3 regions of the Brachybacterium sp. AOP43-C2-M15 genome follow, and region 3 is predicted to be linked to each of the others. Evidence: riboswitches for the same ligand, from Rfam matches in the RefSeq annotation. Region 3 holds a riboswitch; each other region holds the start of a gene.

Region 1 (9,259 bases), on a different contig from region 3:
ACGCCTCCATCACCTGCAGGTTGTGGTCGATCGCCGCGTCGTCGAGCACGAGCAGCGGGGTGGAGAGGTCCCGCAGCCCCAGCCCCAGATCGGTGACCGGGCGTCCGATCGCGGAGGCGGGGAAGGACTTGTCGGTGGCCTGGACGGTGCGCGGAGCGGGAGGGGACATCGGGACCTCACGGGGCGTGACGACGGTGTGCGGGACTGCGGTCGACTCTACGCAGGAGCACGGCCGACGGCGAGGACGCGGCGGAGACGCGGCTCATCGGCGCGCACGGGTGGTCTCCCGATAGCGGCTGGGCCGCATCCCGTACTCCCGGGTGAACGCGGCGCTGAGCGCGAAGGAGCTCGAGTAGCCCACCTGCCGGGCGATCGAGTCGAGGGTGTCGTCACTCAGCTCGAGACGATCCGCCGCCTGGCACAGTCGCCATCCGGAGAGATAGGAGATCGGCGGCTCGCCCATCACCTCCGCGAAGCGGCGGGCGAAGGCGGCCCGGGAGACCCCGGCCCGGCGGGCCAGGGAGGCGACGGTCCACTCCTGTGCGGGATCGGCGTGCAGGGCACCCAGCGCAGGGCCGACGACCGGATCACCGGCGGCGCCGTACCAGGCGGGGGCGGAGACCTCCGCCAGGGCGAACCAGTCCCGCAGCGCCCCGATCAGCACGAGGTCCAGCAGCCTGTCGAGAACCGCCTGCTGACCGGGCTCGTCGTTGCCGAGCTCGCTCTCGAGGAGATCCAGGGCGGTCGACCGTTGCTCCTCGCGCGGGACGACGACGGCGTTCGGCAGGGCGCTCAGCAGCCGCTCGGCGATCCGGCCGGAGGTCGGGAGCGTCCCGGTCAGCAGCACGCTCTCCGCCGCGAGCCGCTCGCGGCGGACCCGGGCGTCCAGGCCCACGCGCTCGTTCGCGAGCACGGCGCCCTCCGCGTCGAGGCAGGAGCCCTCGGCCGTCACGACGCAGGTGGGCTCCGCCGCGCCGTCGAGGTCACTGCTCAGGAGGATCGGCCCGCGGCCGGTGAGGATCGCCAGGTCCCGTGCTCCCAGGGGCTCGGCGTCCCGTCCCTGCTGGTGGAGCCAGCCGCTCCCGCGGAGCAGGGTGGCGACGGTGATCGAGGATCCGGTCTCGACCCGGACGCTCCAGTGCTCGGTGAGCAGGCTGCGGTCGATCAGGGCGCCCGAGGAGCGGAGGTTGCCGAGCACTTCGGTGAGGATCTCCATCCCTCCAGCGTAGACGCTGGCATATGGATCTCAGCGTTCAGAGCATTCTCCGTCTCTCTCGGGGTGCGGTGGACTGGGTCATGACCGACGGAGCGACACTGCGCTCCGCACCGACCGCCCCACCTGGAGGTCCCTCGTGACCGTCGACCATCCCCCGCTCCCGGGCTCCGCCCTGTGGGTGCTCGCCCACCCGCGACAGCAGTCGCTGAGCGGCCACCTGTTCCGCGCCGGCACCCGGGCCCTGTCCCAGGGCCACGACGTGATGACCTCGGACCTGTACGCCCAGGGATTCGATCCCGTGCTCGGCGACCGCGACCTCGGAGAGCCCGCCGACCGACCGGGCAATCTGGCCGCGCTCGCCGGTGAGGCCTACACCCGGGGGCTGACCGCGACGGACGTCCGGGCCGAGCAGGAGAAGCTCGCGAAGGCCGAGCTGCTCGTGCTCCAGTTCCCCCTGTGGTGGTACGGCCCCCCGGCGATCCTCAAAGGCTGGCTCGATCGCGTGCTGACCGACAGCTTCGCCTACGACAGCGAGCTCGACCCCGAGCTCGGGATGCCGCGGCGGTACGGGGACGGCGGTCTCACCCGACGTCGGGCGCTCATCGTGGTCACCGCCGGGGACGACGAGCGCACGATCGGGCCGCGCGGGGTCAGCGGCGACCTGGATTCGCTGCTGTTCCCCCTGACCCACGGCGCCCTCTGGTACGTCGGCATCGACGTGCTGGACCTGCACGTCGTCCACGACGCCGACGGACTGGACGAAGTGGACGGCGAGCGCGAGACCCGGCGCCTGGTGGACCGATTGGCCGGGATCGACAGCGAGCCGAGCCGCCCCTATCGACGCCTGCGCGACGGGGACTACCCCGCGGAGCTGCGCGCCCTGGATCCGCGGATCGCCACCGGTCGCACGGATCTCGGCATCCATCGCCGCGACGCCGGGGTCGACCTCGGCGCCGTGGTCTGAGTGAGCCGTGGTCTGAGCGATCCGTGGTCCGAGCGATCCGTGGTCCGAGCGATCCGCCGCGTCCCGGCCAGGGGTCCTCTCCCCGTGACCGGCCGGGCATCTGCTACCGTCGTCGCCGATCCCTCGGGTGCCCGTCGCAGCGGGCTGAGATCGAACTGTCGCGGTTCGAGCACCGACCGAACCTGCCCCGGGTCATGCCGGCGAAGGAAGAAGGAGAGCGAGACGATGTCCGCACGCCCTGAGAACTACCCCACCCACAGCCTCGGCCACCTCGAGGACCCCGCCCACGGCATCCGGGTGCCCGTCACCCGGATCGCCCAGGACGATTCCCCCGCCGGTGTGCCGAACCCGCCGCTGGAGGTGTACCGCACCGCCGGGCCCGGCTGCGAGCCCGAGGTGGGCCTGGCCCCGATGCGCTCCGCATGGATCGACGGCCGAGAGGACGTCGAGACCTACAGCGGCCGCGGCCGCACCCTCGTCGACGACGGACGCAGCGCCGTGCGCCGCGGCGAGGCGAGCGCGGAGTGGCGCGGCGCGAGCCGACCCCCGCTGCGCTCCCTCCCGGGGCGCCGCGTCACCCAGATGCACTACGCCCGTCGCGGCGAGATCACCCCGGAGATGCGCTACGTGGCGCTGCGGGAGGACTGCGACGTGGAGCTGGTGCGCAGCGAGGTGGCGGCCGGCCGCGCGATCATCCCCGCGAACGTGAACCATCCCGAGGCGGAACCGATGATCATCGGCCGCGCCTTCCTGGTGAAGGTCAACGCCAACATCGGCAACTCGGCGGTGACCTCCTCGATCGCCGAGGAGGTCTCCAAGCTCGAATGGGCCACTCGCTGGGGCGCGGACACCGTCATGGACCTGTCCACCGGGGACGACATCCACACCACCCGCGAGTGGATCCTGCGCAACTCCCCGGTGCCGATCGGGACCGTCCCGATCTACCAGGCCCTCGAGAAGGTCGACGGGGATGCGAACGCGCTGACCTGGGAGATCTTCCGCGACACGGTGATCGAGCAGTGCGAGCAGGGCGTGGACTACATGACGATCCACGCCGGGGTCCTGCTGCGCTACGTGCCGCTGACCGCGAACCGGGTCACCGGGATCGTCTCCCGCGGCGGCTCGATCCTGGCGGGCTGGTGCCTGGCCCACCACCGGGAGAACTTCCTGTACGAGCACTACGACGAGCTGTGCGAGATCTTCGCCCGCTACGACGTGTCCTTCTCGCTGGGCGACGGGCTGCGCCCGGGGTGCCTGGCGGACGCGAACGACGCCGCCCAGTTCGCCGAGCTCGACACCCTCGCGGAGCTGACCCGCCGCGCCTGGGAGCACGACGTGCAGGTGATGGTCGAGGGCCCCGGGCACGTGCCGCTGCACCTGGTGCGCGAGAACGTGGAGCGCCAGCAGGAGCTGTGCGACGGCGCGCCCTTCTACACGCTCGGCCCCCTGGTCACGGACATCGCCCCTGCCTACGACCACATCACCTCCGCGATCGGCGCCACCGAGATCGCGCGCCACGGCACCGCGATGCTCTGCTACGTCACCCCGAAGGAGCACCTGGGGCTGCCGGACCGCGACGACGTGAAGACGGGCGTGATCACCTACAAGATCGCCGCCCACGCGGCCGACGTCGCCAAGGGTCATCCGGGCGCCTCCGCCCGGGACGATGCCCTGTCGAAGGCGCGCTTCGAGTTCCGGTGGCGGGACCAGTTCGGGCTGTCCCTGGACCCGCAGCTGGCCGAGGAGTACCACGACGAGACCCTGCCGGCGGAGCCCGCGAAGACGGCGCACTTCTGCTCCATGTGCGGTCCGAAGTTCTGCTCGATGCGGATCTCGCAGGACATCCGCGACACCTACGGCGACGCCTCCGCCCAGGAGCGGATCGCCCGGGAGGGCATGGCCGCGAAATCCCGGGAGTTCCGCGAGCAGGGCGGCACGGTGTACCTGCCGACGCCGACGGTGGCGGGCGGCACCATGGGCAGCGCCGGGGGCGGCACCGCGGGCAGCGCGGAGGACAGAGCCGTCGGCGCGGCCGCCGGCTCGACGGGCGGCGCCGCGGACTCCTCAGGTCGCTGAGCGCCCCAGCTTCTCGACCAGCGCCGTGATCCGGCGCGCGCGGGTGGCCTCGTTCGGAGCGCTGAGGACCGGGTGCAGCGCGGAGTACCGCGCGGTGTCGGCGAGCCGGGCGAAGGCCACCTCCGCGGGAGGCGCCGCGGCGAGGGCGCGGACCAGGTCCTCGGGCGCCTCGGCCGTCGCCGGGCCGGGGTAGGCGCGCTCCCAGCGGCCGTCGGCCCGCGCGAGGTCCACCTCGGCGAGACCGCGCTCGCGCATCCTCCCGTCGGCGACCAGGCGGGCGACGATCTCGACGTTGCGCTGCGACCAGATCGAACGGGGCCGGCGCGGCGTGAAGCGCTGCCGGAAGGCGTGCTCGTCATGGCCGCGGCGCTGGCCGTCGATCCAGCCGCTGCACAGCGCCTCCTCGAGGGCCTCCTGATAGGTGAGCGCGGTCGGGGCGTCCTTCCCCTTCTTCGCCATCAGGAGCCACACCCCGTCGGAGCTGTCCTCGTGCTCCTCGAGCCAGGCGCGCCAGGCGGGCGGGTCGGGGATCACCAGGGGCGGTGGAAGCTCGGCGGCGCTCATGCTCGCCAGTCTGCCCGGAGGTGCGGACAGGGGCTGTCCGCGGAGGTCGTCGATGCCGGTCAGGCCCGGACCGGCTCCGTCACGATCTGGCCGTTGTCGAAGTACTCCAGCATCTCGGCCCGCAGCAGCGGGACCTGGACGGGCATGCCGCCGCTGCGGATGGACTCCGCACCGCAGACTCCGGTCGCCACGGCTTCGCGCGCCGCGACCACGGACACGTCGGTCGCACCGCCCTCCCGCGCGAAGCGCAGGAACTCCGCGACCAGTGCCGGGTCCGCACCGCCGTGCCCGCCCTCGGCCCGGGCGACCACCTCGACCGCGTCGGGCCGGCCGGGCCCGGAGCGGCGCGACTCCCAGATGTGGATCTGCGATCCGGCGCCGTCGCCCATGTTCTCGATCCGGCCGGCGTCCCCGATCACCGTGTAGTTGCGCCAGTAGTCCGGCGTGAAGTGGCACTGCTCGTAGGAGGCCAGCACGCCGTTGTCGAGCGTCATGTTCAGCATCGAGATGTCCTCGACGTCGACGACGGGGTTGAGCTCCTTCTGCGCCGTGGGCGGCCAGATGTCCGCGTCGTACCAGTCGCCCATGCGGCGGTCGGAGTTGTCCCGGCGATCCGTGACGTCCCCGTACACCGCGAGGTCCCCGATGCCGGAGACCCGGCGCGTGTACCCGCCGGCGAGCCAGTGGATGACGTCGATGTCGTGCGCGCCCTTCTGCAGCAGCAGGCTGGTCGACTTCGAGCGGTCCGCGTGCCAGTCCTTGAAGTAGAAGTCCCCGCCCGTGCCCACGAAGTGACGGCACCAGACGGCCCGCACCCGGCCGATGCGGCCGGAGTCCACGATCGCCTTCATCTGGCGGATCACCGGCATGTGGCGCATGTTGTGCCCGACGAACAGTCGAGTGCGCTTCTCCATCGCGAGCGCGAGCATCTCGTCGGTGTCCTCGATGCGGATCGCCATCGGCTTCTCGCAGAACGTGGGGATGCCGGCGCCGAGCGTCCTCAGCGCCACCTCGGCATGCGCGAAGTCGGGCGTCAGCACCATCACCGCGTCGACCTCGTGCTCGGCCAGCAGCTCGTCGACCGAGTCGACCGTGGCGACGTCCTCCCCGATCCGCTCGCGGGCCAGCTCCTTGCCCCGTTCGCTGGGATCGGCGACCACGGTCACCACCGATCCCTCGCCGGGCCTGTGGGCATGCACGGCCACGTTGGACCGCAGCCCGAAGCCGATGACACCGATGCGGAGGTCGTACATGAGGGAGAACCGCCTTCGAGAGGAGTGCACGACCCGTCCGCCGACAACGAGTCCTGATCGTGATCGGACGTCCACGAATCGTGAACCGTTTTACAAACTACTCGCAAGCTTTTACCATCTGGATCACCCTGTCAAGCAGAGACGCTGCCGGCGCCGACGCAGTCCCCTGACACGGGTCGACCGAGAGGACACCGCTCGTGAAGACGCGAAGCCCAGCAGAGCAGTCCGCACCGCCCGGCGGTCCGGACCCGGCTGTCGTGACCGCCGGGGAGCCGAACGCCCCGAACGGCCTGCGGGATCCGGACCGGGACGCGCTCGACGTGGACACGGCGCCCCTGCGCCGGCCGAAGAAGTCCCTCGCGGCGCGACTGCGCAAGGACTGGCAGATGCTGGTCCTGATGGTCCCCGGGGCCCTGGCCCTGCTGCTCTTCTTCTACATCCCGATCCTCGGCAACGTGATCGCGTTCCAGGACTACCAGCCCTACTACACGATCACCGAGGCGCCGTTCGTCGGCTTCGAGAAGTTCGTGGAGCTGTTCCAGGACGACCGCTTCGCCCTGGCGCTGCGCAACACCCTGGTCTACGCGGCGTTCCAGCTGGTGCTGTTCTTCCCGCTGCCGATCCTGCTGGCGCTGATCGTCGACTCGATGATGAGCCAGCGCCTGCGCAAGGCGTTCCAGTCCATCGTGTACCTGCCGCACTTCCTGTCGTGGGTGCTGGTCATCGCCCTGTTCCAGCAGATGCTGGGCGGAGCGGGCCTGATCAACCAGGCCATGGTGCGCAACGGCCTGGACCCGATCCCGTTCATGACCAACTCGGACACCTTCGCGCTGCTGATCGTCGCCGAGGTCGCCTGGAAGGACGCGGGCTGGGGGATGATCATCTTCCTCGCGGCGCTCGCCTCGATCGACCAGTCGCTGTACGAGTCCGCCGCCTCCGACGGCGCGGGGCGCTTCCGCCGCACCTGGCACATCACGCTCCCGGGCATGCGGCCCGTGATCGTGCTGCTGCTGATCCTGAACCTCGGCTCGATCCTCACCGTCGGCTTCGAGCAGTTCATCCTCCAGCGCGACGCCGTCGGCGCGGACACCGCCGAGGTGCTGGACACCTACTCGTACTACACCGGCGTGATCGGCGGTGACTGGTCGATGGGCGCTGCGGCGGGCCTGGCCAAGGGCGTCGTCGGCACCATCCTCATCGTCCTGGCCAACAAGGTCGCCCACATGCTCGGCGAGGACGGCATCTACCGCGGGAGGCCGCAGTGAGCACTTCCACCTCCACTCCGAACAGCAGCACCCCGGACCGTTCCGCCGCCCGAGCGGACCGCGGCCTCCACCACCGCGTCTGGGCCTTCGCCTTCGGCGAGTCCGTCCGCCCGGCCTGGATGGAGAAGCCCAGCACCTCGCTCGCGATCGCGAAGACCTTCGTGATCGTCGCCATCTCGCTGTCGATCGTGGTGCCGATGCTGGTCGTGATCTCGACGTCCTTCGCCTCGGGCGACCAGATCCGCGAAGCCGGCGGATACGTGCTCTTCCCCACCGATCCGACGCTCGAGGCCTACGAGACCATCTTCGCCAGCCCTCTGATCTTCCGCGCCCTCGGGGTCAGCGTGTTCGTCACCGTGGTCGGCACCCTGCTGGCCCTGTTCGTGACCATCTGCATGGCCTACGCCCTCAGCCGCCCCGTGCTGGGCGGGAAGTTCATGCTGATGGCGATCATCCTGACGCTCTTCTTCAGCCCCGGCCTGATCCCGATGTTCCTCATGATCAAGGAGCTGGGCCTGCTGAACTCGATCTGGTCGCTGATCCTGCCCGGCGTGTTCGCGGGCTTCAACTTCATCGTCATGCGGTCCTTCTTCATGGGCATCCCCTCGGAGCTGATGGAGGCGGCCCGCATCGACGGGGCGAGCGACTTCCGGATCCTGCGCACCATCGTGCTGCCGCTGTCCAAGGCCGTCATCGCGGTGATCGGCCTGTTCTACGCGGTCGGGTTCTGGAACTCCTTCTTCAACGCGATGCTCTACATCAACGACCAGTCGCTGTGGCCGATCCAGATGATCCTGCGCAGCTACGTCATCCAGGGCACCTCGCTCACCGCCGATCAGCTCGGCGTCCAGCAGGCCCCGCCGCCCCAGTCGATCAAGATGGCCGTCGTCGTGGTGGCGCTGGCCCCGATCGTCATGGTCTACCCGTTCCTCCAGAAGTACTTCTCCAAGGGCGTCATCACCGGCGCCATCAAGGGCTGATCAGCCCGCTCTCCTCCGGTGCCCCGCGGGGCACCCCCATGAAAGGAACCCCGGATGCGTTTCGAGATCCGACGACGTGACCTCTTCGCCCTCACGGGTGCCGCAGCAGTGGCCGGAACGGCGACCGCCTGCGGAGGAGGAGGAGGCGGCGGCCAGAGCGGCGGCGCCGAGGCCTCCGCCACCCTCGAGCTGCCCACCTACCAGCCCCTCGAGGGCCTCACCCCGGACCTTCCCGGCAACGAGGAGGGCCTCCACAACGTCTATCTGAAGGCGCCCGAGGAGCTGCTCACCACCACCGACGCGAAGCCGATCACCTCGGGCGAGATCACGGCCCTCTCCCAGACCTTCGCCACCCCGCCCACCCCCATGGCCAGCAACGGCATGTGGGGACGGCTGAACGAGGCGCTCGGTGGGACCCTGAACATCGACATCGCGATCGACTCCTACCCGGAGAAGTTCGCGACCATCCTCGCCTCCGGCGATCTGCCCGACCTCATGTGGGTCCCGCCGAACCAGGGCATCCCGAACATCGGCCCGATGCTCGAGTCCCAGTTCACCGATCTCACCGAGTACCTCTCCGGCGACGCGGTGCTGGAGTACCCGAACCTCGCCGCCCTCACCCCGGGCTCGTGGCGCACCGCCGTGGTCAACGGCAAGATCTGGGGCGCCCCGATCCCCTCGACCCCGTTCGGCCAGGTGTACCTGGGCAATCCGAGCGTGTGGGACGAGGTGGACGGCTTCCAGTGCAGCAGCGCCGAGGAGTTCCTCGACAAGTGCAAGGAGATCCTGGTCCCCGGCAAGCGCTGGGCGCTCGAGCCGTTCCTGCCCAACGCCTTCCACATGTTCTCCCAGTGGTTCGGCGTCCCGAACCAGTACCGGGTCAACGAGGACCGCACCCTGACCGCCAACCATCAGATGGACGAGTACCTCGAGACCCTCGA
Region 2 (9,259 bases), on a different contig from region 3:
CGCCGCCGACGTCGGCCGCTGGTTCTCCACCGCCGCCCGCGCACCGCTGGACGGCCCCGGTCCCACCCGCGGCGGGCCGCGCCTGCCCGCCTGGGGGCCGATGGAGGGGGCGCAGTACGGCCTGCGGAGCGTCCCGGACGAGATCGACGCAGGGTTCGCGCTGCTGCGCGGACGCCCGGTCGCGGTGCTCACCGGTGCCGGCATGTCCACGGGCTCCGGGCTGCCGGACTACCGAGGTCGCGATGCGGTGCCGCGCTCCCCCATGACCTACCAGGAGTTCATGCGCCACGACCTCGCACGGCGCCGCTACTGGGCACGCTCCACGGTGGGCTGGGAGCAGTTCCGCAGCGCCCGTCCCGGCGCGACCCATCGACTGCTCGCGGCGCTCGACCCGACACCCCTCCCCCTCACCGCGGTGATCACCCAGAACGTGGACGGGCTGCATGCGGCCGCGGGCTCGGATCCGGTGGTCGACCTGCACGGACGTCTGGACCGGGTGCGCTGCCAGCAGTGCGATGCGCTCTCCGCGCGCACCGCTCTCCATCAGCGGATGCTCTCGATGAACCCCGAGCTCGCCGCGCGCCTGCCGGAGCTCGCCGCCGATGCGGCCCAGGCCCCGGACGGCGACGCCGAGGTGGATCGCACCAGCACCTTCCGCTATCCGCCGTGCGCCCTGTGCGGCGGGATCCTCAAGCCGGACGTGGTGTCCTTCGGGGAGTCCGCCCGGCCCGAGGTGGTCGCCGCGGCCTTCGCGGCGCTGGAGGCCGCCGAGGCGCTGCTGGTGCTCGGCTCGAGCCTCACGGTGCAGTCCGGGCTGCGCTTCGTGCGCGCCGCCGGGAAGTCGGGCAAGGACGTCGTGATCCTCAACGACGGACCCACCCGCGCCGACCCCGAGGCGACGCTGCGGCTGCACGGTCGGCTCGAGGACGTCCTGGCACGGTGGTCGGCCCTCGCCGGCTGAGGCCGGCTCCGGCAGCGGCTCAGGGCTGCGAGGAGTCCGCCGACCAGGCCGCATAGCCGCCCTGGAGATGACGCAGGTGCCCTTCGCGCCCGCTCCAGGCCGGTCGCAGCCTCTCCAGGGCCTGGGCGGAGCGCACCCCGCCCTGGCAGAACAGCACCACCTCGCCCCCGCCGACGCCGCCGGGCAGCGCCTCCGCGCCGCGGTCCAGGACCTCCCCGAGCGGGATCGGGTGCGCACCGTCGATCGTGCCCGCGGCGGTCTCCCACGGCTCGCGCACGTCCACGAGGGTCACGCCGCCGTCCAGCAGCCGGCGCAGCGCCGGGACGTCGAGGGTCTCCTCCTGCGTCGGACCGCCGCTCCGGCAGGACGGGTCCGCGGCGGCGGGCACCTCGACGCGCGTGGCCGGGGCCCGGTCCGGATCCCGCGCGATGCGCAGTGAGCGGGTGGAGCTGGTCGCCTCGTCCCAGAGCATGAGCGTGCCCACCAGCGGCCGGCCCGTCCCGGTGACCAGCTGGACCACCTGGGAGGCCATGACCGTGCCGATCATCCCGGGCAGGGTGCCGATCACCCCGGCTTCGGCGCACGAGGGCGCCTCGCCCGGTGCCGGCGGCTCCGGGAACACGTCGCGGTAGTGGGCGCTGCGACCGGGCCAGAACACGCTGACCTGACCGTGGTGGCGCAGGACCGCACCCCAGACCACGGGCACGCCCGTGATCTCGCTGGCATCGGCCACGAGGTAGCGGGTGGCGAAGTTGTCGGAGCCGTCCAGCACCACGTCGTGGCCGCGCACGAGCTCGACGACGTTCTCCGCGTCCAGGCGCGTCCGATGGGTCTCGACCGAGACCTCCGGATTGATCCGGCGCACCGCGTCGGCGGCGGAGTCGACCTTGGGGGTGCCGAGACCCTCGGTGCCGTGGATGACCTGGCGGTGGAGGTTGGAGAGGTCCACGACGTCGTCGTCCACGACGGCGAGGGTGCCGATGCCGGCGCCGGCGAGGTACTGCAGCGCGGGGGTGCCCAGGCCGCCGGCGCCGACCACGAGGACGCGGGCGGCGCGCAGGCGCCGTTGGCCGAGGGTGCCGATCGCGGCGAGGGTGATCTGGCGGCGGTAGCGGTCGATCTGGTCGGGGCGCAGCTCCGGCCCGGGCTCGACCAGCGGGGGGTGGGTCACCACGACTCGGCCTCCCGTCCGCCGCTCTCTCCGCGCTCGACGGGGTCGATGAGCCCGTCGGGGGCCGAGGAGGCCAGGGCGAGGCGGCGGCGCGGGATGCGACCGGCCCCCGCGGCCGCGCGCCCGGCGCGCACGGCCAGGTCCATGGCGCGGGCCATGTCCTCGGGCTCGCGGGCACGGGTGACGGCGCTGGCCACGAGCACGGCGGAGCAGCCCAGCTCCATGGCGAGCGCGGCGTCGGAGGCGGTTCCGACCCCGGCGTCGAGGACGACGGGCACCCCGGCCCGCTCGCAGATCATCTCGATGTTGTGGGGGTTGAGGATCCCCAGTCCGGTGCCGATGGGGCTGCCGAGCGGCATCACCGCGGCGGCGCCGGCGTCCTCGAGCCGGCGGGCGAGCGCGGGGTCGTCGCTCGTGTACGGGAGCACGGTGAAGCCGCGCCGCACGAGCTCCTCGGTGGCCTCGAGCAGTTCCACCCCGTCGGGAAGGAGGGTCTCCTCGTCGGCGATGACCTCGAGCTTGACCCAGTCGGTCTCGAGCGCCTCGCGGGCGAGCTCGGCGGTCAGCACCGCGTCACGCACGCTGTAGCAGCCGGCGGTGTTCGGGAGCACGTCGATGCCCAGACGGCGCACCAGCTCGAACACCGAGCCGCGGGTCTGCGTCGAGTAGCGGCGCATGGCGACCGTGGTCAGAGCGGTGCCGGAGGCGATCAGGGCCCGCTCGAGGGCGGCGAGGTCCCGGGCTCCGCCCGTTCCCATGATCAGCCGGGAGGCGAAGGCCCGGCCGGCGACGACCAGCGGGTCGCCCGCAGGAGAGGGAGCCCCAGGAGAGGGAGCCGCGGGAGCGCGATCGGTGGTGGTCATGCTCAGCCTCCCTGGACGGCGGTGACGATCTCGCAGCGCGCACCGTCGGTGAGAGCGGTGGCGGCCCAGCGGCTGCGGGGGACGACGGCGTCGTCGACGGCGACGGCGACGCCGAGCGATCCGCCGTCGGCGGCGCGACCGTCCTCGCCGACCTCCTGGCCGACCTGATCGGCGACGAGATCGCGCACGGTCCACGCGGCGGGGACCGCGCGCTCCTCGGCGTTGACGGTGAGAGCAAGGGTGCTGGTCATCGGGCCTCCTCGAAGACAGGGGCGCCGGTCGGAGCGGCGCCGGGGGTGAAGCGGTCGGGGCGCACGGCGTGCAGGTGCTCGGCCGTGCGGGAGTCCGGGGGGACTGCGTCGATCAGATCGGCGGTGCGCTGCGCGGCCCAGGCGGCCAGCAGGATCCCGTGGCGGTGGTAGCCGGTGGAGACGATCACGTGCTCGGCTCCGGGGACCGGGCCGAGCAGCGGGAGGTCGTCGGGCGTGCCGGGGCGGTCGCGGGTGGTGACCTCGAGCAGCTCGGTCTCGCGCACGGCGGGCAGGATCTCCGCGGCGTCCTGGAGCAGCTGCAGCACCCCGCCGGCGGAGGTGCCCGCGAGGTCGTCCTCGCGGCTGGTGGCGCCGAGCACGAGGGTGCGGTCGTCGCGGGGGACGAGATAGACGGGACGGCCCCGCACGAGGGCGCGCACGGTGCGTCCGACGAGGTTCTCCTCCCCCGGCAGGAGCAGCGACTGCGGGACCCGCAGGCGCAGGATGTCGCCGTGGACGGGGCGCAGGGAGAGGTCGAGCGCGCGATGGGGTCCGTCGATCGCCGGGACGCCGAGCCCGGCGGCGAGGACCACGGCGTCGGCCTCGATCCCCGCGCAGTCGGTGACCGCGCCCCGCCGGATCTCGACGGGCGGTCCGGCTCCGGGCACGGAGCGGGCCGAGCGCGGCGCGGGGTCCGAGGGCCCCGTCGCCCCGAGGGCGTCGAGGACGCTCGCCGCGAGCCGTCGCGGGTCGACCTGGTGATCGCGCTCGAGGAGCACGCCGCCGGCGAGCCCGCGCAGCAGCGCCCCCTCCTCGCGGTGCAGCGCGGCGCCCGTGAGCTCCCGCACCTCGGCCCCGGTCGCGCGCTGGACGGCGCCCAGGGCGCGCAGGTCCGCGAGATCCGCGGCGTCCCGGCCGACGACGAGGGTGGAGGCGTCGCGGTACCCGGCGCCGGGGAGCTCCGCGGCGAGCTCGCGGTGCAGCTCCCCGGCCGCGCGCATGATGTCCCACAGCGGCCCCTGGCCGTGCTGGATCTCGGCGGCGGGGGCGAGCATCCCGGCGGCGGCGAAGCTCGCCCCCTCGGCGATCCCCTGCGAGCGCAGCTCCACCCGGTGCCCGCGGCGGCGCAGCTCGTACGCGGTGAGCAGGCCCACGATGCCCGCTCCGATGACGACGACGTGCTGCATGAGCGCTCTCCTCCTGACGACGGCATGATCCGCATCCAGTGCTGGTGGTCGGCGCTGCGCGCCCTCTCAGCCCGGCACCCCGGGCTCCCACGGAAGGTCTCGAGTCTATGCCGTCGAACGCCTCCCGCGCAGAGAGGTCACCCGGGCGCTCCCCCGCCGGTGATCAGGACGGTGGCGAGGGCGCGCAGGTCCTCGGCGTCCACGGCGCGGAACTCCAGCTGCGGGTCGTCCGCGCCGGGATCGAGGGCCTCCATCGTCAGCACCCCCTCCGGTGTCGCGTACACGCTGGCCTGCTGCACCGTCCCGTCGGCCGTGCGGACCACGGTCAGCACGGTGAGCGCGCGGGTCAGGGCGAGCTGCTGGGCGATCGCGCTGCTCGCGAGAGCGGAGGAACGCACCCGCAGCGGCTCGCCCGACCGGGTGGTCGTGCCCTCGGGGTCCAGCAGGTGCACCAGCCGGGCGACGGCCTGCTCCCGCCGCAGCGGGGTGAAGCGGTGGATGCCGAGGGGTGTCACCTCCTCCTCGAGCACCCCGTCGTCGTGCACACAGTGGTGCAGGCGCTGCACCTGGGGGCCCTGGGCGGTCTGCACGGTGCGCTCGGCGGTGAGGAAGAGGGTCGCGGTGCGCCGCAGCACCAGGCAGCCGGCGAGCTCGGGGTCCGCTCGCCACTGCGCCCGTCCGCTCTCCGGGTCGACGGTCTCGCGGACCTGACCGGCGGCGATGAGCGCCCGCAGCCCGACCCCGGCCGCGAAGCTCCGCCGGTCGGGGTGCTCGTCGAGCCAGGGCGTCGCCGTGAACTGGCGCCGCTCGTAGCCGTCGAGCGCGGCGAGCTGCTCGTCGGTGAGGGCGAGCAGCAGCTCCGCGTCGCCCTGCTCGGACCGCTGCAGCACCTCGGCCGCCGCGGAGACGTCCGACGAGGAGAAGCGGATCGGGGCCGCAGGATCGCTCGATCCCAGACCCGCCGGGAGGTCGGGGACCGCCCCCGGCGTGGTGGGGGACGGATCCTGGGTGGCGCCGACGGGCCGGTCGGCGGGGTTCTGGCTCATGATTCGACACTATCGGCCTCCGGAGGGCCGACAATGGACATGCCCCGCCGCCCCGCGTGAAGGAGAGGATCCCCGATGACCGCCCAGCTCACGCCGCTCGACCTCAACGCCGACCTCGGGGAGGGCTACGGCGCCTGGTCGATGGGGGACGACGCCGCGATGCTCGACGTGGTCACCACCGCGAACATCGCCTGCGGCGGGCACGCCGGGGACCCGGGGACCATGCGGGCGGCGACCCGTGCGGCCCGCGCCCGGGACGTCGCGATCACCGCGCACGTCGCCTATCCGGATCTGGGCGGCTTCGGCCGGCGCTTCCTCGACGTCTCTCCCGCCGACCTCACCGATCTGCTGATCGTGCAGGTGGGGGCGCTGCAGGCGATGGCCGGGGCCGAGCGGGCGCAGGTGCGCGGGGTGAAGCCGCACGGCGCCCTCTACAACGCCCTGGCCCATCACGAGGCCCAGGCGGCCGCCGTGGTGCAGGCGCTGCAGGAGCTCGGCGGCGAGCTGCCGCTGGTCGCCGCGCCCGGCGCCGTCGTGGTCGACGTCGCGCGGAGGGCCGGGATCGAGGTGGTGCTCGAAGGGTTCGCGGATCGCGCCTATCTCCCCGACGGCACCCTGACGCCGCGCGCTCTGCCCGGCGCCGTGCTCACCGATCCCGCGGCGGTCGCCGAGCAGGCCCTGTCGATCGCCACCGAGCAGCGGGTGCGCGCGGCCGACGGGAGCCGGGTCGAGCTGCCGGTCCGCTCCCTCTGCCTGCACGGCGACACCCCCGGCGCGGTGGAGCTCGCCCGGGCGGTGCGCGCCGGCCTGGAGTCGGCGGGCGTGCGGCTCGAGGCGGCGCTGTGAGCGGGAACGGCGAGGTCGCGCGGCCGACGAGCACGATCCCCGACACCCTCGACCCCCCGCTGGCCGTGCATCGCGCCGGCGAGACCGCGCTGCTGGCCGAGTACCCGGACACCGCCGCGGTGCTCGCCGTCGCGGCCGCGGTGCAGGCCCTGTCCCCGGAGCACCTGGTGGACCTGGTCCCGGCCGAGCGCACCCTGCTGCTCGCCGGCACCGCCCCGCAGGACCTGCAGGACTTCACCGCGCTGCTGCGCGAGCTGCCCGTCCCGGACCGGCAGGACTCTCCGGGCGAGGAGGTCACCGTCGACGTGGTCTACGACGGCGAGGACCTGGACGTGGTCGCCGCTCTGCTCGGGATGGGGACGGACGCGCTGATCGACGCCCATTCCGCGGCGCGCTGGACGGCGGCCTTCGGCGGCTTCGCCCCCGGCTTCGCGTATCTGCTCGCCGAGGACTCCGCGGCCCCCGTCGGCCCGCCCTGGGACGTGCCCCGCCGCGGCGAGCCGCGCACCGCCGTGCCGGCCGGCGCCGTCGGCCTCGCCTCCCGGTACTGCGGCATCTACCCTCGCCCGTCCCCCGGCGGCTGGCAGCTCATCGGCCGCAGCGACGCCGTGCTGTTCGACGTGGACCGGGAGGCCCCGGCCCTGCTCGCCCCCGGCACCCGGGTGCGCTTCGCCCCGCAGCGGCCGACGGCACGGGCCGCCGCACCCACCACCGCGCTCTCCCGCGCCGCCCGCGGCGCCGCCGCCGTGCCCGGTCGTCTGGGGCGCCGTCGGCCCCGGTCCGCGCAGCCCGTGCCCGGCAGCCCGGTGCTCGAGGTGCTCTCGCCCGGGCCCCGGTCCGTGGTGGAGGACGACGGCCGTCCCGGCCGCGCCGCCATCGGCGTGAGCCGCTCCGGCGCCTTCGACCGCGGCGCGATGCTGCGTGCGAACCTCGCCGTCGGCAATCCCGCGCGCTCCGCGGTGCTGGAGACGGCGATCGGGCCGCTGCGGCTGCGCGCCATGGCGCCGACGGTGGTCGCGGTCTCCGGTGCCCGGGCCCCGCTGGTCGTGCACCGCCACGACGAGGACGGTCGTGACCTCGAGCTCGATGCCGCCGAGGCCCGGGAGCGGCCGATCGCCCTCGATGCCGGGGATCTCCTCGACGCGGGACCGGCGACGCAGGGCCTGCACCTGGTGCTCGCGATCCGCGGCGGGATCCGCGGGGTGCGAGCGGCCGACGGGACGGGACCGGCGCCGGACGCCCGAGTCCCCGGTCCCGGCGCCGGGACCGGCTCCGCACCCGCCGACGTCGGGCCGTCGGACGGGCACCAGGGCGGGCCCGTGCTCGGCGCCCTGTCCCGCGACACCCTGGCCGCGCTCGGGCCCGCGCCGCTCCGGACCGGGGACGTGCTGCTGGCCGGCCCGAGCGACGGGCTGGACGCCGTCCCCGCCGCCGTCGCGCCCGCCGACTCCCCGGGCGACTCGGACGCGGGCGTGCCCGTCCCCCCGACGGCACCGACGGCAGGGCCGGCAGCGACGGCGGGGCCGGCAGGGTCGGCGCCCGCTCTCGAGCTCCCGGTGATCCTGGGCCCGCGCGAGGAGCTGCTCGGCACCGAGGCGGTGGATGCGCTGCTGGCCACGACCTGGACCGTGCGGTCGGACTCGGACCGCGTCGGGGTGCGCCTGGAGGGGCAGGCGCTGCCGGTGCCCGCGGAGACCGGCTCGCTGCCGAGCGAGCCGATGGTGCCGGGCGCGATCCAGGTCCCGCCCTCGGGGCTGCCCGTCGTCTTCGGACCGGACCATCCCACCACCGGCGGCTACCCGGTGATCGCCGTGCTCACGCGGGCGGGGACGGACCTGCTGGCCCAGGCACGGCCCGGAACGGCCCTGCGCTTCCTCGCGGAGGGGTGACACGATGGGGTCATGCCGCGACTGCTCCCGGACCCCGCCTACTTCGCCTCGCTCCCCAAGGCGATCACCTCCGGTGCCGTGATCCTGCGCGACGAGGACGGCCGCTTCGTCATCGAGAAGCCGAACTACCGGCCCCACTGGCTGCTGCCCGGCGGCGGAGTGGACGCCGGGGAGGATGCCCGTGCCTGCGCTCAGCGGGAGGTGCAGGAGGAGCTCGGCCTGGACGTCGAGGTGGGGCGCCTGCTGGCGGTCGACTGGTTGCCCTCGAGCGCGGTGCGCAGCGCGCCGATGGGCGTGCACTTCGTCTTCGACGCCGGCATGATCCCGCGGGCCCAGCTCGAGGGATCGGTGGTGGCGCAGGTCGAGGAGCTCGACGACTGGGCGCTGATCGAGGAGTCGGACGCCGAGCTCCTCTCTCCCTGGGGTGCCTCGCGGGCGCGCCGCGCCCTCGCCGTGCTGCGGGGTGAGGCCGAGGTGGACCTGTTCTGCCACCCTCCCCGCTGATCCGCACCGGGTCGCGGGCAGCTGACGCCCTCCGAGGGCTGCGGGGTTCCGACGACTGCAACACTTCTGAGACCTCCGACTTTTTCTCATACTGACCGGGAGTGGGAGTGTCGTCGCCCCGGCGCCCACCCGGAGCAGTGTGATCCACGCCTCGGGCCCCGCGCGTCCCGTGCGACATGATGTGCCCACCCGTCCCCACGTCCGCCCCCGTCCCCACGTCCGCCCCCGTTCCCTTCCCCTCCCGGAGATGAGAATGCACCCCACACCCACCGCGGCGTCGGCCCACACGGCCGACGGCCCGCTGACCAGGTCGCAGCGACTGGACCGTCTGCCCTTCACCCGCAAGCACGGCAAGCTGCTGGGCGCTTCCGGCATCGGCTGGGCGCTCGACGCGATGGACGTGGGCCTGATCTCCTTCGTGATCGCCGCGCTGAGCGTGCACTGGGAGCTGAGCAAGGGCGACGGCTCGCTCATCGCCTCGGCCGGCTTCGCCGGGATGGCGATCGGGGCGAGCGTGGGAGGCCTGCTCGCCGACCGCATC
Region 3 (9,259 bases):
CGCAGTCAGGGTCCTCGCGCGTGGGAGGCTCGGCCGGGAGGGCGGTGCGGGGCCTCCGCGACCCCATGGAAAGAACGCGCAAGAACATGCTGAGCGGAGCTGCCCCGCCACGGGGTCAGGACGGCGAACGCACTGAAGCCGCAGGTGAGAGCCGGTGCTGTGGCGGTCGAGCCGTCACGGCCTCGACGCAAGACAGATGCAAGATCGAGGTCTGGCGTCGGGTATCGTGGCCGCATGAAGCCGATCTCCACGTTCACGGTCTCCTCCGACCTCCCGGGCGCCCTCGCCCCGCTGCGCGATCTCGCGCTGAACCTCCGCTGGACCTGGCGTCGGCAGACCGTCGACCTGTTCCGATCCCTGGATCCGCGGGCCTTCGCCGCCAGCGGCGAGAACCCCATCGCGATGCTCTCCCAGGTCTCTGCCGGGCGCCTCGCCGAGGCCGCTCGCGACGACGACTTCCTCGCGCGGATGCGCTCCGAGGTCGGCGATCTGCGCACCTACCTGGACTCCGGGCGCTGGTTCCAGCGGACCGTCCCGGGAACGCAGGGCGACGGCGACGGCTCCTCGATCGCCTACTTCTCCATGGAGTTCGGGATCTCCCCGACCCTCCCGATCTACTCCGGCGGTCTGGGCATCCTCGCGGGCGACCACCTGAAGTCCGCCTCCGACCTCGGCGTGCCGCTGATCGCGGTCGGGCTGCTCTACCAGTGGGGCTACTTCTCCCAGTCCCTCGACCGCAGCGGCTGGCAGCAGGAGGACTACCGGCTCAACGATCCCGAGCGGCTGCCGGTCGAGCCGGTCCTCGCCGCGGACGGCGAGCAGCTGCGGGTCGCGGTGACCCTGCCGGGGGAGCGGGAGGTCGCGATCGGCGTGTGGAAGGCGCAGGTGGGCCGCGTCCCGCTGCTGCTGCTGGACACCAACGTCGCCCCCAACGACGAGCAGGCCCGCGAGATCACCGACCGCCTCTACGGCGGCGACCACGAGCACCGCATCGTGCAGGAGATCGTGCTCGGCATCGGCGGAGTGCGCGCCGTCGAGGCCTTCACCGCCCTCAGCGGCGCCCCGTCGCCCACCGTGTTCCACCTCAACGAGGGCCACGCCGGGTTCTCGGGTCTCGAGCGCGTGGGACGCAGGATGGAGGACGGCGCCGGGTTCTCGGAGGCCGTCGCCGAGGTGCGTGCGGGCACGGTGTTCACCACCCACACCCCGGTGCCCGCCGGCATCGACCGCTTCGACGCCTCCCAGCTGCGCAGCTACCTCGACGCCGACGGCAGCGGGCTCTCGCGTCTGATCCCCTCGCTGCCGGTGGAGGCCGCGCTCGCACTCGGCATCGAGGAGGGCGGGGACGTGTTCAACATGGCCCAGCTCGGCTTCCGCATCGCCCAGCGCTCCAACGGGGTCGCGAGGCTCCACGGCGCCGTCTCCCGCGCCATGTTCCAGGACCTCTACCCCGGCTTCGAGGTGCCCGAGGTGCCGATCGGCTCGGTCACCAACGGCGTGCACCGTCGGACCTGGACCTCCGCGCACATGGACGACCTGTTCAAGAAGGCCCTCGGGGACGTGGACGTCTCGTCCCTGAGCGACTGGAGCGCACTGGCGACCCTCACCGACCACGAGCTCACCGAGACCCGCGATGCGCTGCGCGCGGACCTGGTCGACATGGCGCGCGAGCACGTCAAGGAGTCCTGGCTGCGCCGCGGTGCCGACGAGGCCGAGCTGGCCTGGACCGACCACATCCTCGACCCCCGCGCGCTGACCATCGGCTTCGCCCGCCGGGTCTCGACCTACAAGCGCCTGACGCTGATGCTCTCGGACCCCGAGCGGCTGAAGAGGATCCTGCTCGACGAGGACCGGCCGGTCCAGATCGTGGTGGCCGGCAAGTCCCATCCGGCCGATCGGCCCGGCAAGGAGTTCCTCCAGCAGCTGGTGCAGTTCGCCGACGACCACGGGGTGCGCCACCGCATCGCCTTCCTGCCCGACTACGACATCCGCATGGCCTCGGTGCTCATCGCGGGCTCCGACGTGTGGCTGAACAACCCGATCCGCCCGGAGGAGGCCTCGGGCACCTCCGGCATGAAGGCCGTCCTCAACGGCGGGCTCACCTTCTCCGTCTCCGACGGCTGGTGGGACGAGATGAAGGATGACTCGGCGGGGTGGACCATCCCCACCGCGGAGGTCGCCGACCAGGCGCAGCGCGACGCGATCGAGGCCGAGGCGCTCTACGAGATCCTCGAGCAGTCGATCGTCCCGCTGTTCTACGAGCGCGACGCCCGCGGCATGCAGCGCGGCTGGATGACGAAGGTCCGCTCCTCGCTGGTGAAGGTGGCCCCGCAGATCACCGCCGCCCGCATGGTCCGGGACTACGTCACCGACCTGTACCTCCCGGCGTCCCGCGCCGCCTCGGCCTTCGTCGCGGATCCCGCGCTGGCCGGCGAGTTCACCGCCTGGAAGGCGGGGGTGCAGGACGCCTGGTCCGGCGTCTCGGTCGCCGGGGTGCATCTCGAGGGCGTCGCCGACGGCTCCGTCCCCACCGGCGCCGAGATCACCCTGGTCGCCGACGTCGAGCTGGGCGGTCTGGGCGACGCGGACGTGCTCGTCGAGGCGGTCCTGGGAGAGATCGGCACCGGGGAGGAGATCATCGATCCTCAGCTGATCCCGCTGCAGCGGGGGGAGGACGGTCGCTGGACCGCCCGCTTCGCCCTCACCGCACCCGGCGAGAAGGGGTGCACCGTGCGGATCACCCCGCAGCATCCGGTGCTGGCCTCCCGCGCCGAGCTCGGGCTGGTCACCACCGCCTGAGAGGTGCCGGCCGGGACGACTGCCGGTCGCGGCCGCCGGCACGCTGCCCGACGTGCAGCAGATGACCACCGCCGCCCTCGCCCGGACTCGCGCCGCGATGGGCTGATGCCCGGGACCGGGCTGATCCCCGGGACTGGTACGTTGATCCGCGGACACGGGGTGCGCCCGCCGGCGCTGAGAACACACCCGTGGAACCTGATCTAGTTCGTACTGGCGAAGGGATGTCCCCATGACACCGACGTATCCTGCCCGAGTTCCCCGCGTGCTCTCGATCGCGGGCACCGACCCCTCCGGGGGCGCCGGCACCGCCGCGGACCTGAAGTCCATCGCCGCGGCGGGCGGCTACGGCATGAGCGCGGTCACCGCGCTGGTGGCCCAGAACACCCGTGGGGTCCGGGAGATCCACGTCCCGCCCGCGTCCTTCCTCACCGAGCAGCTCCGGGCCGTCGGCGAGGACGTGCGCATCGATGCCGTCAAGACGGGCATGCTGGCCACCGCGGAGATCATCCGCACCGTCGCGGCCTGGCTCGACGGGACCCCGCCACCGCTCCTGGTCGTCGACCCGGTGATGGTCGCGACCAGCGGGGACAGCCTGCTGGAGCCCGAGGCCGAGGAGGCGATGATCGACTTCTGCCGCCGCGCGGACGTCGTCACCCCCAACATTGAGGAGCTCGCCCGGCTGACCGGCCGCGAGCCCGCCGCCGACGAGCAGGAGGCTCTCGCCCAGGCGAGCCGATGGTCCGCGGAGACCGGGGTCGCCGTCGTGGTCAAGACGGGCCACCTCCGCTCCCGCCGGGTCACCAACAGCTGGGTGCGTCCCGACGGGACCGTGCACCCCGTCCGCTCGACCCGGCTCGAGGCGACCAGCACCCACGGCACGGGCTGCTCCCTCTCCTCGGCGCTCGCGACCCGGCTGGCGGCCGGGGACGGACCGGAGGAGGCGCTGGCCTGGTCGACCCGATGGCTCCACGAGGCGATCGCCCACGGCGAGGCGCTGCGGGTGGGGACCGGCCACGGACCGGTCGACCATTTCCACCGCGCGCGCCGTCTGCAGAGCGCCGGGGAGTCCACGCCGTGGCTGGTCCCGGCCCACCTGCCCGCGGTTCTCGGCACCGTGCAGGACGTCCCCGCGGCGCCGGGGCGCGAGGCCCCGGGGACGGAGCCGGTCCGCTCCGCCGTCCCGCCCGCCGGGCCCTGGACCGCCGCGCTGTGGGCGGCGGGGGAGGACACCGCCCGCGCGATCGCCGGCTCCGAGTTCGTGCGGGCCCTGGTCGACGGCAGCCTGGACGAGCTGGAGTTCGCCTTCTACCTCGACCAGGACGCCCACTACCTGCGCCGGTACTCGCGCTCGCTCGCCGCGCTGGCCGCCAGGTCGAGCGACCCCGCGGCCCAGGAGCTCTGGTCCCGCGGGGCCACGGACTGCCTGACCGTCGAGTCGGAGCTGCACCGCAGCCGTCTCGGGGACGGGGACGAGGCCGGGGCAGGGACCGAGCCCTCCCCGGTGACGAGCGCCTACACCGACTTCCTGCTGGCCGCGGCGCTCGGGGAGGACCTCGCCGTCGGCGCGGCCGCGGTGCTTCCCTGCTACTGGCTCTACGCGCAGGCGGGAGCCGCGCTGCCCGCCGTCCCACCGGACCACCCCTACGCCGACTGGCTCGACACCTACCGCGATCCCGGCTTCGTCACCGCCACGCAGGAGGCGCTCGCGCAGGTCGAGCGCGAGCTCGAGGCCGCCTCGCCGCGGGTGCGCGCCGCGGCGCTGCGCGCCTATCTGCTGGCCTGCCGCCACGAGCTCGAGTTCTTCGACCAGGCGCTGCGGCTCGGCGCCGCGGCACCGGCGCGCCACCCGGACAGGGCGGAGGCACGATGAGCCTGGACCTGCGCTGCTACCTGGTGACCTCGGGCACCGGACGCCGCACGGTCGAGGCCGCCGCCGCGGCCGCCGCCGGCGGGGCCGGCATGATCCAGGTGCGGGCCAAGGACGCCTCGACCCCGGAGCTGCTGGAGCTCGCCTGCGCCGTCGCGGACGCCGTCCATGCGGCCCGGCCCGCGACCCGCGTGGTGGTGGACGACCGCGTCGACGTGGCCTGGGCCGCCCGCCGCCGCGGGGTGGAGGTCCACGGCGTGCACCTGGGCCAGGAGGACCTCCCGGTCCCCGATGCCCGCGCCCTGCTGGGCGACGACGCGATCATCGGCATGACCACCGGCACGCTCGCCACCGTCCGCGCGGCGGAGCGCCTCCACGACCTGCTCGACTACATCGGGGCGGGCCCTTTCCGCCCCACCCCGACCAAGGACTCCGGCCGCGAGCCGCTGGGCCTCGAGGGCAGCGCGCGCCTGGTCGACGAGACACGCCTGCCGGTGGTGGCGATCGGCGGCCTCACCGCGGCGGACGCCCCGGCGCTCGCGACCACCGGGGTCGCCGGCATGGCGGTGGTGCGGGCGATCATGGACGCCGAGCGCCCGGAGGCCGTGGCGCGGCAGATCGTCGCCGCGTTCAGCGATCGGCGGGCCGCGCCCGGATCATCCCCTCCTGGGTGACGGTCGCGACCAGGTCGCCGCCGCGGTCGAAGACCTGACCGTGCGTGACGCCCCGCCCGCCGGAGGCCGAGGGGGAGCGCTGCACGTACAGCAGCCACTCGTCCGCGCGCACGTGCTTGTGCCACCAGATCGCATGGTCGATGGTCGCCATCTTCAGCCCCGGCGTCATCCAGCTCAGTCCCTGCCGGCGCAGGATCGGCTCGAAGGGGGTGTAGTCGCTCGCGAAGGCGAGGATCGCGTCGTGCAGCAGCGGCTCCGCGCCGACGGGGGCCAGGGTGCGCATCCACACCATCTGCGTGTCCGCGGTGTCGGAGGCGGGGTCGGGGCGCAGGTAGATCGGATCGGTGACGTGGCGGATGTCGATCGGGCGCTGGGTGGACCAGTAGTGCGCGATCGGATGGTCGATGCCCGTGAGCACCTCGGCCGTGGTGGGCAGACCTTCGGGGGCCGGGGCCTCGGGGGCGCTCTCGGAGTGCTCGAGTCCGTCCTGCACCTCCTGGAAGGAGGCGGTCATCGCCAGGATGGTGCGCTCCTCCTCGTCGGCCTCGACCCCCGGCTGGGTGGCCAGCACGCGCCGGACCGAGAACGAGCCGCCGTCCCGCAGGGAGTCCACCTGGAAGCGGATCGGGTGCGCGGGGTCCCCGGGAGCGAGGAAGTAGGAGTACATCGAATGGATGCGGCGCTCGGGGGAGACGGTGCGCCCCACCGCCATCACGGCCTGGCCCATCACCTGGCCGCCGAAGACGTGCCCGCCGGGCTGCGGGGAGGACTCGCCCTGGTAGGCGGCGACGGTGGCGGGCGTGGAGAACTCGCCGAAGGGAGCGGTCTCGGTCAGATCCAGCAGATCCACGAGGCCGGCGGCGATCTCCGACGGGTCGGTGCGCGGGAAGGTCATGGAGACGATCGTACTGGTCATGGGGCCTACGATGAGAGCCATGAACTCTTCCGCCCCGCAGCCGATCGACATCACCGTCCCGGTGAGGTGGACCGACCTGGACGCCTACGGCCATGTGAACAACGCGGCGGTGGTGCGCCTGCTCGAGGAGGCGCGCATCGCCGCCTTCTGGCAGCCGCCCGCCGAGCAGGTCGCGCTCGGAGCACCGCAGCCGCCCGCGGCGCTGCCCGTCAGCGGTGCCGGCGCCGCGCTGAGCACCGTCATCGCCTCGCAGCGGATCGAGTACGCCCGGCCGCTCGGGCACCGGCGGGACGGCGTGGTGGTCCGGCTGTGGCTGTCCCGGATCGGCGGGGCGAGCCTGAGCGTCGACTACCTGGTGCTCACCCGCGACGATCCCGAGGGCGCCGCGCCGTACGCGCGTGCGCGCACCGTGGTGGTGCTGGTCGACGCGGACTCCGGCGCACCCGTGCGCCTCGAGGCGCGGACCAGGGAGGAGCTCGAGCCGTTCGCGGGAGAGCCGCTGCGCTTCCGCGACTGAGGGCACCGGGGGAGCGACGCCCCGGCAGCGCGGTGCCCGGTTCAGCTCAGCCGGTCCGGCACCTCCGCCCCGGCGGCCGGGGCCTCCCCGCCGTCGGCCGTGTTCACCAAAGAGCTCGCGGCCCGCTCGAAATAGTCCCACAGCGTCTGCTCGTGCAGGGGCGGCAGCTCCAGGGAGTCGACCGCCGCGCGCATGTGGCGCAGCCACGCGTCCCGGGCCGAGGGGGAGACCGGGAAGGGAGCGTGGCGGATCCGCAGGCGCGGATGACCGCGCTCCTCGCCGTAGGTCTTCGGGCCGCCCCAGAACTGCTCGAGGAAGGTGCGCAGCCGGTGCTTGGCCCCGGTGAGGTCCTCCTCGGGGTACATCGGCCGCAGCAGCGGGTCCTCGGCCACGCCCTCGTAGAAGCGGTCCACCAGGCGCTCGAAGGTCTCGTGGCCGCCGACGGCCTCGTAGAAGCTGATCTGCTCGGTCACTTCGCCCCGCTCTCGACGAAGCGGGGCATCGCGAAGGCGATGTCGGAGGCGGCGAAACCGCGGCGGATCCGGGCACGCAGCTCGCGCTCGACGCCCCACTGCTGGCCGGGCACGGTCTGCACCGTCACGCGCCGCTGATAGCGGTTCCCGTCGACGTCGAGGATGCCGGTGATCGCGGCGCCGCCGAGGATCAGGGGGCTCCACTCGGGGTCCTCGACGATCTCGGCGGAGACCGTCTCGACGACCTGGGTGACGAGCTCGTCGTCGGCGTCGGCGTCGATGTCGAGCACCACCACCGCGTTGGAGAAGCCGCGCGCGTAGTTGCCCACGCGCACGATCTCGCCGTTGCGCACGGTCCACAGGACGCCGTCGACCCCGCGCACCTGGGTGGCGCGCAGGTTGATCGACTCGACGGTGCCCTCGGCGAACTCGAGGTCCACCCAGTCGCCGACCGCGACGATGTCCTCGAACAGCATCACCACGCCGGCGACCACGTCCTTGATGATGGTCTGCGCGCCGATGCCGGCGGCCAGGCCCACCACGCCGAGGCTCGCGATCACCGGGGCGACGTTCACGCCGATCTCGGAGAGGATCATCACCGAGGCGACCGACCAGATCATCACGTGCGCGATGTTGCGGGCCACGTTCGACAGCGTGCTGGCGCGCTGCTCCCGACGTGCCTGGGCGGCCTTCTGGGACCGCGGGTCCCGCTTGATGACGGTGCCGGTGACGCTCGAGATCTTCGACCCGGACTGGGCCATGGTGCGGAAGAAGCGGCGCAGCAGCCACCCCGCCAGCAGGCTCACCAGGCTCGCGGCGACCACGATGATGACGATCTTGATCCCGCTGGTGGCCAGCCAGCGCAGCAGCTGGTCCATCAGGGACAGGGCGTCGTCGGTGGTCGGCGCGGACAGCACGCGTCCGGGATCCAGGGGGTCGTCCAACATGCTCTCGACGATAATGCCCGCGGGCGCGAAAGTCCGGGGCGGCCGGGGGCGAGGTCGGTCACCGTCCCGAGCCCGCCCCGGGCAGCACCGGGCAGCTCCGAGCGGCTCCCCGGCGCCCGGAGTCCCGTCAGCCGATGTCCGCGGCGCGGACGCGCTCCTGCCGGGCGACCGTGTCCCGGCCCTCGATGACGATGCGCCGCAGCCCGAAGGGGGCCTCCTCGGCGTCCGCGAGCCAGGCGTCGGCCGCGTCCAGCACGCCCTGTCCGCCGTAGGAGTGAGGGAAGTAGCCGCCGACCAGGCGGGTCGCGATCTCGTTCGAGCGCTCCTGCCACACCTGCGCGATGGCGTCGAAGTACCGCTGGCGGTACGGGGCGAGCAGGTCCTCGTCCACCACCCGACGGAAGCCCTGGACCACGGCGGTGATCGACTCGTTGGCGAGGGTGTCCTTCTCCATCGTGCGCCGCCAGGCCTTGGCCTTGGCGACCTCGGTGGGCAGCGCGGCGCGGGCGGTCAGCGCGTGCTTGCGACCGGACTGGGTGTCATCGGCCGCCAGCTGCTCGTCGATGCCGGCGGCGTCGATCCCGCCGAGCACGGCCAGGGAGATGACGAGCTTCCAGCGCAGCTCCGTGTCGATCTCGCGGCCCGGGAGGGCGATGCTGCCGCCCAGCAGCCCCTCGAGGGTGTGGCGGTGCTCCTCGGAGCGGGACAGACGCGCGAAGCTCTCCACGAACTGCAGCTGCGCGTCGGAGCCCGCCTCGGCCGCCTCCGCGAGCGCCCAGACCGCGTCGGCCGCCTGCTCGGTGCGCAGCGCGCGCTGGTCGACAGCCGCGTAGGGCCCGGCGACCGTCTCCAGCTGCTGCAGCAGGGTGCGCACCACCGAGGAGGAGCTCTCCCCGGTGAGGTTCGCGAGCAGCAGCTGCTGGTAGCGGCGGCTGGGCAGCTCTCCGTCGCGCACCATGTCCCAGGCCGCGGACCACAGCAGGGTGCGGGCCAGGGAGTCGTCGAGGTCGCGCAGGTGCTCCATCGCCACGGCGAGTGACTGCTCGTCCAGGCGCACCTTGGTGTA

Evidence for each region. A riboswitch is a leader RNA that binds a small molecule or an ion and turns the genes downstream of it on or off. The one in region 3 is predicted to bind thiamine pyrophosphate.
Region 1: it holds a riboswitch for thiamine pyrophosphate, as region 3 does, so the genes downstream of both, thiC (phosphomethylpyrimidine synthase ThiC) here and ACT3SP_RS06270 (bifunctional hydroxymethylpyrimidine kinase/phosphomethylpyrimidine kinase) in region 3, are expected to answer to the same signal.
Region 2: it holds a riboswitch for thiamine pyrophosphate, as region 3 does, so the genes downstream of both, thiO (glycine oxidase ThiO) here and ACT3SP_RS06270 (bifunctional hydroxymethylpyrimidine kinase/phosphomethylpyrimidine kinase) in region 3, are expected to answer to the same signal.

The regions. Positions count from the first base shown of each region.
Region 1 is NZ_JBQSWB010000007.1:224,863-234,121, reverse strand. Features, by position in the region: gene ACT3SP_RS09915 (hypothetical protein) at 1-169, opposite strand, end outside; gene ACT3SP_RS09910 (cupin domain-containing protein) at 263-1,216, opposite strand; gene ACT3SP_RS09905 (NAD(P)H-dependent oxidoreductase) at 1,353-2,180, shown strand; TPP riboswitch at 2,296-2,406, shown strand; gene thiC (phosphomethylpyrimidine synthase ThiC) at 2,406-4,256, shown strand; gene ACT3SP_RS09895 (YdeI/OmpD-associated family protein) at 4,245-4,820, opposite strand; gene ACT3SP_RS09890 (Gfo/Idh/MocA family protein) at 4,880-6,073, opposite strand; gene ACT3SP_RS09885 (ABC transporter permease) at 6,460-7,338, shown strand; gene ACT3SP_RS09880 (carbohydrate ABC transporter permease) at 7,458-8,318, shown strand; gene ACT3SP_RS09875 (sugar ABC transporter substrate-binding protein) at 8,373-9,259, shown strand, end outside.
Region 2 is NZ_JBQSWB010000001.1:53,684-62,942, forward strand. Features, by position in the region: gene ACT3SP_RS00185 (Sir2 family NAD-dependent protein deacetylase) at 1-961, shown strand, start outside; gene moeB (molybdopterin-synthase adenylyltransferase MoeB) at 981-2,132, opposite strand; gene ACT3SP_RS00195 (thiazole synthase) at 2,129-2,995, opposite strand; gene thiS (sulfur carrier protein ThiS) at 2,998-3,246, opposite strand; gene thiO (glycine oxidase ThiO) at 3,243-4,433, opposite strand; TPP riboswitch at 4,428-4,534, opposite strand; gene ACT3SP_RS00210 (hypothetical protein) at 4,571-5,479, opposite strand; gene ACT3SP_RS00215 (LamB/YcsF family protein) at 5,555-6,325, shown strand; gene ACT3SP_RS00220 (carboxyltransferase domain-containing protein) at 6,322-8,214, shown strand; gene ACT3SP_RS00225 (NUDIX domain-containing protein) at 8,227-8,718, shown strand; gene ACT3SP_RS00230 (MFS transporter) at 8,966-9,259, shown strand, end outside.
Region 3 is NZ_JBQSWB010000004.1:220,114-229,372, reverse strand. Features, by position in the region: gene glgP (alpha-glucan family phosphorylase) at 235-2,799, shown strand; TPP riboswitch at 2,945-3,038, shown strand; gene ACT3SP_RS06270 (bifunctional hydroxymethylpyrimidine kinase/phosphomethylpyrimidine kinase) at 3,029-4,669, shown strand; gene ACT3SP_RS06265 (thiamine phosphate synthase) at 4,666-5,340, shown strand; gene ACT3SP_RS06260 (acyl-CoA thioesterase) at 5,297-6,235, opposite strand; gene ACT3SP_RS06255 (acyl-CoA thioesterase) at 6,276-6,773, shown strand; gene ACT3SP_RS06250 (globin) at 6,815-7,246, opposite strand; gene ACT3SP_RS06245 (mechanosensitive ion channel family protein) at 7,243-8,193, opposite strand; gene pepN (aminopeptidase N) at 8,321-9,259, opposite strand, start outside.